One region of the Methylotenera sp. G11 genome, then DNA from elsewhere that is predicted to be linked to it. Evidence: predicted binding sites of a transcription regulator. Region 1 holds the regulator's gene; each other region holds the start of a gene.
The links. The regulator sigma-54, encoded in region 1, starts transcription at its own class of promoters, with help from an activator protein. The targets are predictions, from matches to a motif close to TGGCACNNTTCCTGCT.
Positions count from the first base shown of each region.

Region 2: GQ51_RS00580 (LLM class flavin-dependent oxidoreductase) is a predicted target of sigma-54. The motif match lies at 1,354-1,369, and genes of this name have one in related genera.
Region 3: GQ51_RS04955 (glycogen/starch/alpha-glucan phosphorylase) is a predicted target of sigma-54. The motif match lies at 1,847-1,862, and genes of this name have one in related genera.
Region 4: GQ51_RS09330 (TorF family putative porin) is a predicted target of sigma-54. The motif match lies at 1,276-1,291, and genes of this name have one in related genera.

Region 1 is NZ_JUHH01000001.1:1,566,147-1,569,264, reverse strand. Features, by position in the region: gene lptA (lipopolysaccharide transport periplasmic protein LptA) at 1-255, shown strand, start outside; gene lptB (LPS export ABC transporter ATP-binding protein) at 269-991, shown strand; gene GQ51_RS07215 (RNA polymerase factor sigma-54) at 988-2,583, shown strand; gene hpf (ribosome hibernation-promoting factor, HPF/YfiA family) at 2,729-3,055, shown strand; gene hprK (HPr(Ser) kinase/phosphatase) at 3,082-3,118, shown strand, end outside.
Region 2 is NZ_JUHH01000001.1:111,731-114,848, forward strand. Features, by position in the region: gene GQ51_RS00575 (MFS transporter) at 1-1,186, shown strand, start outside; gene GQ51_RS00580 (LLM class flavin-dependent oxidoreductase) at 1,436-2,509, shown strand; gene GQ51_RS00585 (LLM class flavin-dependent oxidoreductase) at 2,529-3,118, shown strand, end outside.
Region 3 is NZ_JUHH01000001.1:1,083,290-1,086,407, reverse strand. Features, by position in the region: gene GQ51_RS04965 (hypothetical protein) at 118-567, opposite strand; gene GQ51_RS04960 (hypothetical protein) at 1,000-1,668, opposite strand; gene GQ51_RS04955 (glycogen/starch/alpha-glucan phosphorylase) at 1,900-3,118, shown strand, end outside.
Region 4 is NZ_JUHH01000001.1:2,027,021-2,030,138, forward strand. Features, by position in the region: gene glnK (P-II family nitrogen regulator) at 10-348, opposite strand; gene GQ51_RS09330 (TorF family putative porin) at 431-1,219, opposite strand; gene GQ51_RS09335 (accessory factor UbiK family protein) at 1,401-1,655, shown strand; gene GQ51_RS09340 (YifB family Mg chelatase-like AAA ATPase) at 1,666-3,118, shown strand, end outside.

The DNA.
Region 1 (3,118 bases):
GGCGATTACATCATGTATGACGCCAATGCAGAATATGCAGAAGTGATTGGCGGCGGTTCACAGGCTGGCACGCCAGGCGGTACCGGCGGCCGTGTGCGTGCCATTATCCAGCCTAAAGGTAAAAAAACCATTGCGCCTGCTAAACCAGCGGAGCCTGGCGCCAAGGTCAGTTCGATAGACGGCAGTGCAGCGACGCCGGCGGTAAAAAACATGCGTTTGAGCCGTAATTTAGAAGTCAGCCCCCAGCTTAAATAAAAGAGAGCATGTGATGAGTGAACTCGTTGTAGAGAATCTGCGCAAGTCTTATAAGGCACGTACCGTGGTGCAGGATATTTCTTTGACGATAAAAAGCGGAGAAGTGATCGGGCTGCTGGGGCCTAACGGTGCCGGCAAAACCACCAGCTTTTATATGATGGTAGGGCTGGTGCCCCTGGATGAAGGCAGGATTTTGCTGGACGGCGTGGATTTAAGCCGCATGCCTATTCATATGCGTGCAAGAATGGGCTTGTCCTACCTGCCGCAGGAAGCCTCTATTTTCCGCAAGCTGACCGTGTCTGAAAACATCATGGCGATTCTGCAGTTACAGGAAATTTCTGAAGAAGCAATGCAGGAGAGGCTCGAATCACTTCTGGAAGAGCTGCATATCACGCATATCCGTGACAGTATCGCGATCAGCCTGTCCGGCGGTGAACGGCGCCGTGTGGAGATTGCACGCTGCCTGGCTTCCGACCCCAGCTTTGTGTTGCTGGATGAGCCGTTTGCCGGTATTGACCCGATTGCGGTGATTGATATTCAGCAGATTGTCCGTTTTTTGAGCTCACGCAATATCGGCGTATTAATCACCGACCACAACGTGCGTGAGACCCTGGGTATCTGCGATCGCGCTTATATCGTCAATCAGGGGCATGTGTTCGCTTCCGGTATCCCGAGCGAGATTGTGGCAAGTGAAAGCGTCAGGGAAGTTTATCTGGGTAAAGATTTTCGTTTATGAAGCAAGGTTTACAACTCAAATTCTCCCAGAATTTATCCCTTACACCACAACTGCAGCAGGCCATTCGCCTGTTGCAGCTTTCGACGCTGGAGCTGAATCAGGAAATCGACGTTCTGATGCAAACCAACCCGCTGCTGGAGCGTGGTGACGATAGCGAAGACGAGTACGGCAACCCTGTAGACCAGGCTGCGGAAGATTCGCCATTGAATAATGGCGCAGACAGCCAGACAGCTTCAGCGCAGGATGCTGCCGGCAATGCGGATGCAGGTGATTTTGATGCCGGTTTCAATGGCCAGGACTTCCAGCCCGGCGTCAGCGAGTCCGGCACTACGGAAGCGGGGCAGTTTGATGAAGCCTCCGACTTCGAGCCGGGTGCTGCAGATTTCTCCGATACATTTTCTGCTGAATTCGATGAAGAATTTGACGTGTTTTCCAATGGTAGCCGCTGGGATGAGAATAATATGCCGGCGGATGACGACAGCGATTTCAAGCAGCAGGATACATTGCAGATCAGCCTGCGCGAACACCTGTTATCGCAGCTGAAGCTGATGCCGCTGTCGGATCGTGACCAGACGCTGACCTTGCTGCTGGTGGATAGCATCAATGATGATGGCTACCTGGAACAATCCTTGGAAGAGATCGTAGAAGAAATGCCGCTGGAGCTGGAGATCGACGCGCTGGAACTGCAAACGGCGCTGCGCCATATCCAGCACCTTGATCCGGCGGGTGTCGGTGCACGCAATTTAAGCGAATGCCTGCTGCTGCAGCTTGATGCCTTGCCTGAAAATACGCCGCACCTGGCGTTGGCGCGCCTGGTGGCAGAAAAGCACCTGCCGGCATTGGGCGCGCGCGATTTTGCCAAACTGCGTAAAGAGCTGGGCTGTGACGAACAGACGCTGAAGCAGGTGCAGCTGGTCATCACCAGCCTGAATCCGAGGCCTGGAGCCGATTTCAGCCACATCGGTTCCGAGCATTATATCCAGCATGAAGTGGTCGTGAAAAAAGTCAAAGGCATCTGGATTGCGAGCCTGAATGAGAGCGTGATTCCCAAGCTCAGGATCAACCAGCTCTATGCCGGCATATTGAAACGTAACCGCGATAGCTCCAGCCAGTACCTGCAAAGCCAGATGCAGGAAGCAAAATGGATGATCAAAAATATCCAGCAGCGCTTTTCAACCATCCTGCGTGTTTCGCAGGCCATTGTCGACCGCCAGCGTAATTTCCTGGAGTATGGCGAGGTGGCGATGAAGCCCCTGGTGCTGCGCGAAATCGCGGATGAGCTGGGTTTGCATGAGTCGACGATTTCCCGCGTAACGACGAATAAATACATGCTCACGCCACGCGGCATCTTCGAGCTTAAATATTTTTTCGGCAGCTCGGTCGCGACCGACAGCGGCGGCACCTGTTCAGCCACGGCGATTCGTGCGCTGATCAGGAAACTGGTCGAACAGGAAAATCCTAAAAAGCCTTACTCCGATAACCAGATCACTGATTTGCTCGCAAAGCAGGGTATCGTGGTGGCGCGCCGTACCATTGCGAAATACCGTGAATCACTGAATATCGCGCCTGCCAGTTTAAGAAAATCGCTATAAATTTACCGCTTCAAAGCGTAAATAAAAAAATTCTTTGTTTCAATCCCACAGAAGCAAATGAACGTAGTAAACTGAAATTGTTCGATGGGTTCCGGGTTCAGCAGATCGGCTCAGGCCCTGAGAATATTTTCAAAAGGAGCAAGTCATGAATTTACAATTAACTGGTCACCATTTAGAAATAACCCCAGCATTGCGCGATTATCTTACAAGCAAACTGGCTAAAGTTAGTAATCACTTTGATCATGTGATCGATGTCAAAGTGACCATGAGTGTTGAAAAGCTCGCCCAAAAGGTAGAAGCTACACTGCATGTTCCTGGTAATGATTTACACGCGGAATGTCAGGATGAGAATATGTACAGCGCAATTGATATGCTGACTGACAAACTTGACCGCCAGGTGTTGAGGCATAAAGAGAAGAATTCAGATCACCACAAAGCGAATGGTGCCGTTAAGCATCAGAATGTTGAATAATTAACGTCTTGTTTTAATCATCATTTATGGCTCAAATAAACGTCGCTGAGCTATTCAAACAAA
Region 2 (3,118 bases), 1.5 Mb from region 1:
CAATACACAGCCACGATTATTGGCGACCAACCATTTTACATTTGCATTTGTAGGCCTTGCCTTGATGAGCGGCATCACCATCGGTATGAACAAGATACTGGTGACGCTGCTGGCATTGCACCTGAATGCGGAGTCCTGGCAGATCGGGCTGCTGATCGGTGCGGAAAGCCTGTCCATGATGCTGATGTCGCTGCCGGCAGGTATTTACATCAGCCGTTTCAGCGCCCGCTGGGTATATGGCATCTCCAGCCTGGGCGCGATGGCGCTCTACCCATTGATCGGATACTCCAGTTCCTGGTATCTGGCAGCGCTGTTTTTATTCATTGCGGGCATCTGTATCCCATTCCGCGTGGTTGCCATGAACACGTCATGGCTGGAGCGCCTGCCGGAGGTCGGTACCAGCCGCGGAGGCTGGTACCGGGGCACGCTGATGCTGGGCATAGGCCTGGTTGGGCCGCTGCTGGGCAATCTGGCTTCCAGCCATTTCGGGGTGCATGGCAGCTACTGGATCACCAGCATCCTGTTTGCGGTGATGGCGTTCTACGGCTTTTCCATTCTCTCGCATACACGCAGCATGGATGACGCCAGAAGTGTCAGCGGCGGCGTAAAAGACATGCTGCGCTACCTGACAGACCCGATGGTGCGCCAGGTATGCATCTATGATGGCCTGGGCGGCATGGTGCGCGGTTTCTTTGGCACCTTCATCATCATCATTGCCGTCAGGCAGTTCAACTGGAGCGCACAGCAGGGGATTACGCTCATGGTGGTGGAAGGGGCGACTTTTGTTGCCGTACTGCTGCTGCTTGGCCATTTTGTGGCGAAACTGGGCGAGAAAACCACTTATAACTTGAGCCATGGCAGTTTGATCACTGGCCTGCTGTTCCTGGGCTTGAGCAGCAGCGTTATCGGCCTGTTGATTGGCGCTGTGCTGCAGGCGATCGGGCAGGCGCTTAACCATCTGGTCAATATTTCGCGGCTGGCGCATTCCGGCAAGAACATGGGGCATGTTTCCGGATTGTTCACCATGGTAGGCATGGCTGGCGGCTTTGCCGGTGCAACCCTGGGCGGCTTTCTCAGCAAAGGGTTTGTGCTGCAGGATATATTCCTGCTCTGGATTCCGGTCTGGCTGGCGGTATGTCCGGGTTTCAGGGCATTCATAAAGAACATCTTCAAAAAAACGGCATAGCTGTCATTTCAGTGTTTTGTCCATGTTCTGCAAAATCAACAGTGCTGCTTCCGGCTTTGTTGATTTTGCAGCAGAAATTCACCCTATCTCTCATTCACAGTTCATTCGTATTTAAAAATACCTATATCAATCATATGGATATGGTTATTTTGATTGATGCCTGATATTGGCATGCATCCTGCAATTTTAAGTGCATTGTCGCTATATTTTTGTAGCTAACGGATTCAGATTAACTTAAGGAGCCAATGCATGACGACTGAATTTTTATGGCAATTACCGACCAGCGGTGATGGCCGCTATGGGAACAGTAAAAAAGAACGCCGCGGTGAACGCAGTTCAGCCCGCCACCCTTATTCGGAAGGGGTGACTGACCCGCGCGGTCTGAATTTTAACTATTTTGATTACCTGCACCAGGTAGCCCGTGCTGCCGAGCTTGCCGGCTTTGAAGGAATCCGTATCCCTGAAGACATCAATGGCGATGAGCCTTGGATCGTTGCCGGCTATGTTGCGCGCGGCAGCAGGCATTTAAAGCTGTTGACCGAGTTTGACGCTTCGCGCGGCTCTTCGGTATATGCCGCAAAGAACACCGTAAGTTACCAGCGCTTCACTGATGGCCGGTTTGCATGGCAGATCAGCGCTGGCGGCAATGCGCAGCATCGCCGCTCATTGGGCGATTTTGCCGCAGATGATGAAATCATCCCGCGTATCGAGGAGTTCGTGACAGTTGCCCGCGGCGTGCTGACGCAGGCTCCTTACACCTTCAAAGGTAAATATTTCGAGGTGTTGAATGGCGGCTTCCAGGGTGCGCTGGCTAACCATAAAGTACCGCCGGTATATCTATCCGGCAATAGCAGCGAAGCATTGGCACTTTCTGCAAGAAGCGCTGATGTACATATTTTTGACGCTGCAGGTGTGGATGAGATCAGGCAACAGGTCGATGGATTAACTACGCTTGCCAGGCAGCATGGACGCAAGCTCGGTTTTGGCCTGCGTATCGATATCGTTGCGCGTGAAACGGAGCAGGAGGCCATTTCTGACGCACATAGGTTCCGTGAGCAGTCAGCTAACAAAAACGGCAGCCATGCCCAGCTTGCAGGCAGGCATCTATGGGCAGGGCTTTCAGCAGACATTACCGGCGCCAGCGCTACCCTGGTAGGCAGTTATGCGCAGGTCACGCAGGCGCTGGTTGATTACGCATCAGCCGGCATCACGAGCTTTCTGCTTTCATCGGTTCCCCATTTTGAAGAGGCCTGCCGCCTGGGGGAATACGTATTGCCTGCTGTTCGCGCTCAAATCGCACGTGACCAACGCCGTGCGGCTTAATTAACTAAAGGAATATTTTATGACTATTGATGTTTTTTGGCGTATCCCGACTCACGGGGAACCCAGTTCACACCGCAACCGTACTCCGCATCGCGGCGACTGGTTCCCGGGTGACGATTCCAAGGCTGAGTCCGGCAGCGTGGGCAAAGGAAGCAACGGTGCGAACTACATAGATTACATTGCCGAGATCGCACATGCTGCAGAGATTTCAGGTTTCCAGGGCGGGCTGATCCCATCGTTCCCGATGACGGATGAACCGTGGGTGATTTCTTCATTGCTGGCACGTGAGACCTCTACTTTCCGTTTCATGATCCCATTCCAGCCTGGCTTCCTGAACCCGGTCGTGGCTGCGAGAATGACCGCGAGCCTGCAGCGTGCGACCGGCGGCCGCGCCTTGTATAACATCATTACCGGTGGTGGTGGCCCGGCACAGTTATGGTGGGGTGATTCCGCATCGCATGATGACCGCTATGGCCGCACAACCGAGTTTCTGGATGTATTGAAAGGTGTCTGGAACGGCGGCCCGTTCTCGTATCAGGGCAAGTTCTATCAGGTGGAAGATGCCGGTCTGGCCGATCCCTTATCCAAAGAAGAATATCCTGAGATCTA
Region 3 (3,118 bases), 480 kb from region 1:
TATTTTTAATTAAAAACCGCGCTTTTAAGTGCGGTTTTTTTTATTAATAATTAATAAGAAAATTGTTTAATTGACGATTGTGCGAATAAACGTAAGCTTTTGAATTGGTTCTCGCAGTTATCGACTTGGGCCTAACTTCATGACGTCATGCTGTTTGTTATTATCAAAGCCTTCATTTCGCGGCAGCTTTAATTCTAGTCTGGTATCGGGGGTTGAAAGCGTGAGGCTTTCTATAACTGGTATGCTTCTATTGCGATATGAACTAACGTTATAACCTTGTTCTGCCTCCTTAAGAGAAATTCCATCCGTGCGCACTTTTTCTAAGGATTGGATAAAGATATTAAGTGCCTTGGATGAATTTTTATCAAATGCTTCTGGATTTTCTTTTTTAAACAGCGTAACGATTTCAAGAGCAGCGTTTAATTGCTGTTCTGTAGCGGTTGATTTGTTTAACATATCAGGTAGTGGGCTACCTGTCGGAGGGGCTAACTCTGTGATTAATTTTTTTATTATTTCAGGTCTTTCTCGATGCAGGATTCCTCCATTAATTGTGATAGTTTCAGCCATTATTCCCTCCATTAATTATGTTGATTGCTAATTTAAACTTAAACCCAGAGATTAATCTAAAAGTGGTAAAAAATCCCATTTAAATATATATAAGTTTGGCTTTCTGTCAAGGGTTTTTATTGATAGAGGTTGGTAAGGCCCATCTTGTTTATTAACTATCTCAATGCGGGCTTAAGTTTTTACTCAAAGTGTTTAAGTGATTTTCGACTCGAGGATTGTCTTCGATGAAAACGTAAGCTGAAACAAAATCCAAGACAACTATTCGTAAAACAGCCAAGGCCAACCTGGGTTTAAACTGCCTGCCATTCAACAGGTGATGCAGTAGCATTTGTTGTTTTCTACCTTTGAAACTAGCAGTGCAGCCACGCCCGGAGATTGATCCGTTGAATTTACGCCCAAAGCAGAGCCGCCCGATATTCCGGGCGGCTTTTTTTATGCTTCCGGTATTGCGCCGGACATCTGTTGCTGCAGCGTCCTTACGCCGCCCAAATCCAGTTCTTGCAGAACGCGCTCCGGAATTTCCGGGTGGTTTTTCACCCACTGACCAAGCCGGAAGTTGCCCAGGTCAGCTGATAAGCCCATGGTTAAGTTTTGTTCCAGCTTGCTTTCAACGATGGCTGCCGCATAATCGCGTGCAGCTTCTTCGCCCATCTGTTTTTTATCTACATAGGGCTGCACTCTTTCTATCGCTTGTGTGTAGTCGTGCACAAGCGTGATGCTGTTGATCACAGGTGCTGCCACACTTAGCTTGCTGATCGTTCCTGACAGTAATCTTTGCCGATGCGGTTCCAGTGTTTGCGTCACGGCCTTGATGCTGGTGCTATCGTGGCCTGCCTGAGCCATGATATCTTCAGCTGACAAGCCGCCATGGCCTCTGTTGATGGATTGTGTGTTTTGCGTGGTGTATTCTCGAGCCAGATTGCTGCGGAAGCCGGCATCTGTGAGCTCCCTGTCCAGTGCGTATAGCACCATGTCGCTGGATATGGCCCCCTTTTTTATATACAGCGTCAGGTCTTCCAGTGCTTTTAAGATGGTGCTGGTTTTTGATGGGTTGCCAGCTGCATTCGTTGTTGTGGTGTTGGTATTGCTATTATCCGTCATGGTCATGCTCCCTTGGTGCTGTTGTTTTTGAGAATTGGACCCAATCAATTATACAGGCAAGCGATTATTTTAAAAGGGATTTATTCCCTTTTTTTGATGTGGCTTTATCTCGTTGAATGCGGCCGGGCGGACATCCGGCGGAAGCAAGTCGCCCTGGTTGCAGAAAGGCTTCTGGAACTGGCCTAACTTTTGCTAGAATATTCAATATATTCAACATCAAAGACTGCCAATATGAAAACGCCAAACGAAAGCCCAAAGACCCCCAAGCGTAACCCCAAAAACAAAGTCACGGCCAATATCAAGCTGCCTCCGGTCAAGCAGGGTTTGCAGCAGCATCTGATATTCTCTACATTCAAGACCAGCGATGCCGCAACGCCGCGCGACTGGTACGAGGCTGCAAGTTATACCGTGCGTGACCATGTGGTCGAACGCTGGGTCAAAACGGCGGAGTCCTACTATAAGGATGACCCCAAGCGTGTTTATTACCTATCGTTAGAGTTCCTGATCGGGCGCATGCTGAGCAATACTGCACTAAATCTGGGCTTGAATGATGAGTTGAAGGAAGGTTTGGCCGCTTTAGGCCGTGACCTGGAAGCTACCGTGGAGATTGAGAATGATGCGGCGCTCGGTAACGGCGGCCTGGGCAGGCTTGCTGCGTGTTTTCTCGATTCAATGGCGACCATGGATATTCCTGCAGCGGGTTATGGTATCCGTTATGAATATGGCATGTTCAGGCAAAGTATCGAGAATGGTCAGCAGGTTGAGAATCCTGATAACTGGCTGCGTTACGGCAATATCTGGGAGTTCCAGCGCCCTGAGGCGCATTACAACATCAGGTTCTATGGCCATGTGGTGACGTATCCGGAAGATGGCTGCCAGGCTCAGCGCTGGGTGGATGCCGAGCATGTCGTCGCGATGGCATATGATGTTCCGGTGCCCGGCTACGGCACCGAGACGGTGAATAATTTAAGGCTATGGGCGGCTAAGGCCGCGCGTGAATTTGATTTACGCCATTTTAACGATGGTAATTACGAGCGCGCTGTTCAGGAGCGAAATGCGACGGAAAGCATTTCCAAGATCCTTTACCCGAACGACGTCTGTGAGCTGGGCAAGGAACTGCGCCTGAAGCAGCAGTATTTCTTTGTTTCGGCTTCTATCCAGGATATCCTGCGCCGCTTCCTGACCTCGCGTGAAATCAAATGCCAGGAAGACTGGAAAATCCTGCCGGAAAAAATCGCCATTCAGCTCAACGATACCCATCCCTCGATCGGTGTTGCGGAAATGATGTACCAGTTGGTGGATGAGCATCACCTGCCTTGGGATTTTGCCTGGGGCCTGGTCGGCAAGATATTCGCTTACACCAACCATACACTGATGCCGGAAGCGCTCGAAACCTGGTCTGTTGACCTGTTCGGCCGCCTGTTGCCGCGCCATCTCGAAATCATCTATA
Region 4 (3,118 bases), 460 kb from region 1:
TTTATCTCCTTATAAAGCTTCAACGCCGGTTTCACCGGTGCGGATGCGATAAACTTGTTCAAGATTGAATACGAAGATCTTGCCGTCACCGATTTTGCCGGTAGCGGCTGATTTTTCAATCGCTTCGATTACCTGGTCCAGCAAGTCGTCATGAATGGCGATCTCGATTTTGACTTTAGGTAAAAAGTCTACAACATACTCAGCACCGCGATACAGCTCGGTGTGACCTTTCTGGCGGCCGAAACCTTTTACTTCGGTTACGGTGATGCCTTGTACGCCAATAATAGACAAGGCTTCTCTGACCTCGTCCAATTTAAATGGCTTGATAATTGCGGATACAAATTTCATACGTACCTCCTGGTTCTGTAGGAAAGCGGCAGCTCATTCAGTCATCCAGCTGCCGCTGGCTCTTGCTATACAAATGAAGCTATTAGAATGTCTTTTGTACAAATACCGTGAATTGGTCTTTGCCCAGGTGCTGGCCTGAGGCGTCGGTGAACACTGATTTCTTGGCATCCGTGTCAGTGTAATAACCACCTACGTTCACGCCGTTGGCAAACGCCTTGGTCAAGCCGATTTTCCAGTCTGCATAATCGTACCTGCTGTTGCTGACTGAACCAGTTTTACCTGTAAAGTCCTGGTAGCCATAATGTGCAATCGCAGTATAACCTGTGCCGAATGGAACATTCAGGTTAAGTTCTGAGTAGGTAGTGCCGTCGGCATTATCGTAACCAAAAGCGCCATCCGAAACCACTGCTGAAACTTTACCGCTTAGCCAGCCGTAAGTCAGGCTGCCGTAAACCTCGGTTGTTTCAGCTTTCTTCACGCCTGGGTTTTTCCTGCCTGGGTAAATGTATTGCAGCAAACCGACGTTGTAGCTAATGCCGGTATCACCGATGGTATTGGCATAACCGCCATATACGTCCAATTCCAGGCTTGAGCTTTTGTAATAGTCGCCATCGCTTAACCAGCTGATGTTTGAGCCCCATGCACCGGCATAAAAACCGCTGGCATGTGTGTAATCCACACCGCCTTGCAATGCTGGGTCTTCACGGGTTTGTGTCAAACCACGGAAAATGTATTGGCTGTACAGGCCCACATTGTAAGCAACTGTATGTGGTGAAGCTGGTGCGGCTGCCGGGGCAGCTTCTTCGGCCATGGTGATGCCAGGCACTGAAAGTGCGCTTAATACGGCAAGTGATAATAATGATTTACGCATATTGCTGACTCCTGAATAAAAATAAGGTGATTAATAAAAACACACACAGGATGTTAAGCAAGGCGTATGCCAACAATTTTTTTGTTAATAATCAGTAAGATAGATAAATATATTATTCTATTTCGAATGTAAATTTTTTTAATAATCTGATAAACTGGCTCAAATCATTAAGGAATTTAATATGCTTGACTCCCAGAAGATAAATGAAATATCTAATAAAATCAAGGATGTAGTAAGTTCTTCCCCTTTGGGTGATGTCGAAAAAAACTTAAATGCACTATTAAGGGGCGTGTTCACCAAAATGGAGCTTGTGACCCGCGAGGAGTTTGAAGTGCAGGCAGAGGTGCTGCGGAATACGCGGCAGAAACTTGCGCTGCTGGAGGCCAGGCTGGCAGAGCTGGAGGCTGCCGGGTCAGGGGCGCAGCAAGAATCATGAGTCCATGTAGATGAGCCTCGCGGTTCTTTATAGCCGGGCATTAACTGGCATGGATGCGCCGGAAGTGGTGGTTGAAGTGCATCTGGCCAATGGCCTTCCCAGCTTTACGATCGTTGGCCTGCCTGAAGCCGAGGTTAAGGAAAGCAAAGACCGGGTGCGCGCTGCGCTGCAGACCGCCAAGTTTGAATTTCCGGCGCGGCGCATCACGGTTAACCTTGCCCCGGCGGACCTGCCGAAAGAAAGCGGGCGCTATGATTTACCCATCGCCTTAGGCATTCTGGCAGCCAGTGGCCAAATCCCATCAGATGCTTTATCAAGATACGAATTTGCCGGTGAGCTGGCGCTCACAGGCGAGTTACGCCCGATTCGCGGCGCCTTGGCCATGACTTATAAATCCTGCAGGAGTGGCCGTGCTTTTGTGCTGCCGGCAGATAGTGCGGCAGAAGCCGCCTTGGTGAATGACGCAGTGGTTTTTCCTGCGCAGTCATTGCTGGAGGTTTGTTCACATTTGTGCGGGCGCACTGCATTAGTGCAACTGGCCGCCGCCAGTAACTGTGCGAAAATCCCTTATGCCGATTTTGATGAAGTCAAGGGGCAGGCAGGGCCCAAGCGGGCGCTGGAAATCGCCGCCGCCGGTGGCCACAGTGTCATCATGAGCGGGCCGCCCGGCGCCGGCAAGAGCATGCTCGCCCATCGATTTGCCGGTATTTTGCCCGGCATGACTGAAGCGGAGGCTCTGGAATCGGCCGCGCTGCAATCGCTGAATGCCAATTACAAGCCGGAAAACTGGAAACGCAGGCCATTCCGGGCGCCGCATCATACTGCATCTGGCGTTGCGCTGGTAGGCGGTGGCGGGATACCGCGCCCCGGTGAAATCTCGCTGGCACATCATGGGGTTTTATTTCTGGATGAGCTGCCTGAGTTTGACCGTAAAGTGCTGGAGGTTTTACGCGAGCCGCTTGAGAGCGGCCAGATCACGATTTCACGCGCTGCCCGCCAGGCGGATTTTCCGGCGCGGTTTCAGCTGATTGCGGCAATGAATCCCTGTCCATGCGGCTACCTGGGGCATTACAACAATAAGTGCCGTTGCACGCCGGATCAGGTGGCACGTTATAAAGCCAGGATTTCAGGCCCCTTGCTTGACCGCATTGACCTGCATATTGAAGTATCTGCCTTGAAAGAGGACGAGCTGACCAATGTCAGCGCTGCAGAAAGCAGTGATGTGATTCGCGCCAGGGTGGAACATGCGCGCGAAATCCAGCTGCGGCGGCAAGGTAAGCCAAATTTCATGCTCGGCACACCGGAAATCGACCGGTTCTGCCAGCCTGATGATGCCGGGCTTACTTTGCTGAAAGCGGCTATCTCGAAGCTTAACCTGTCTGCGCGCGCTTATCATCGCATTCTGAAGGTGGCGCGTACGGTGGCTGATCTGGCAGGTGATGTGCACATCAAGCCCGTGCACA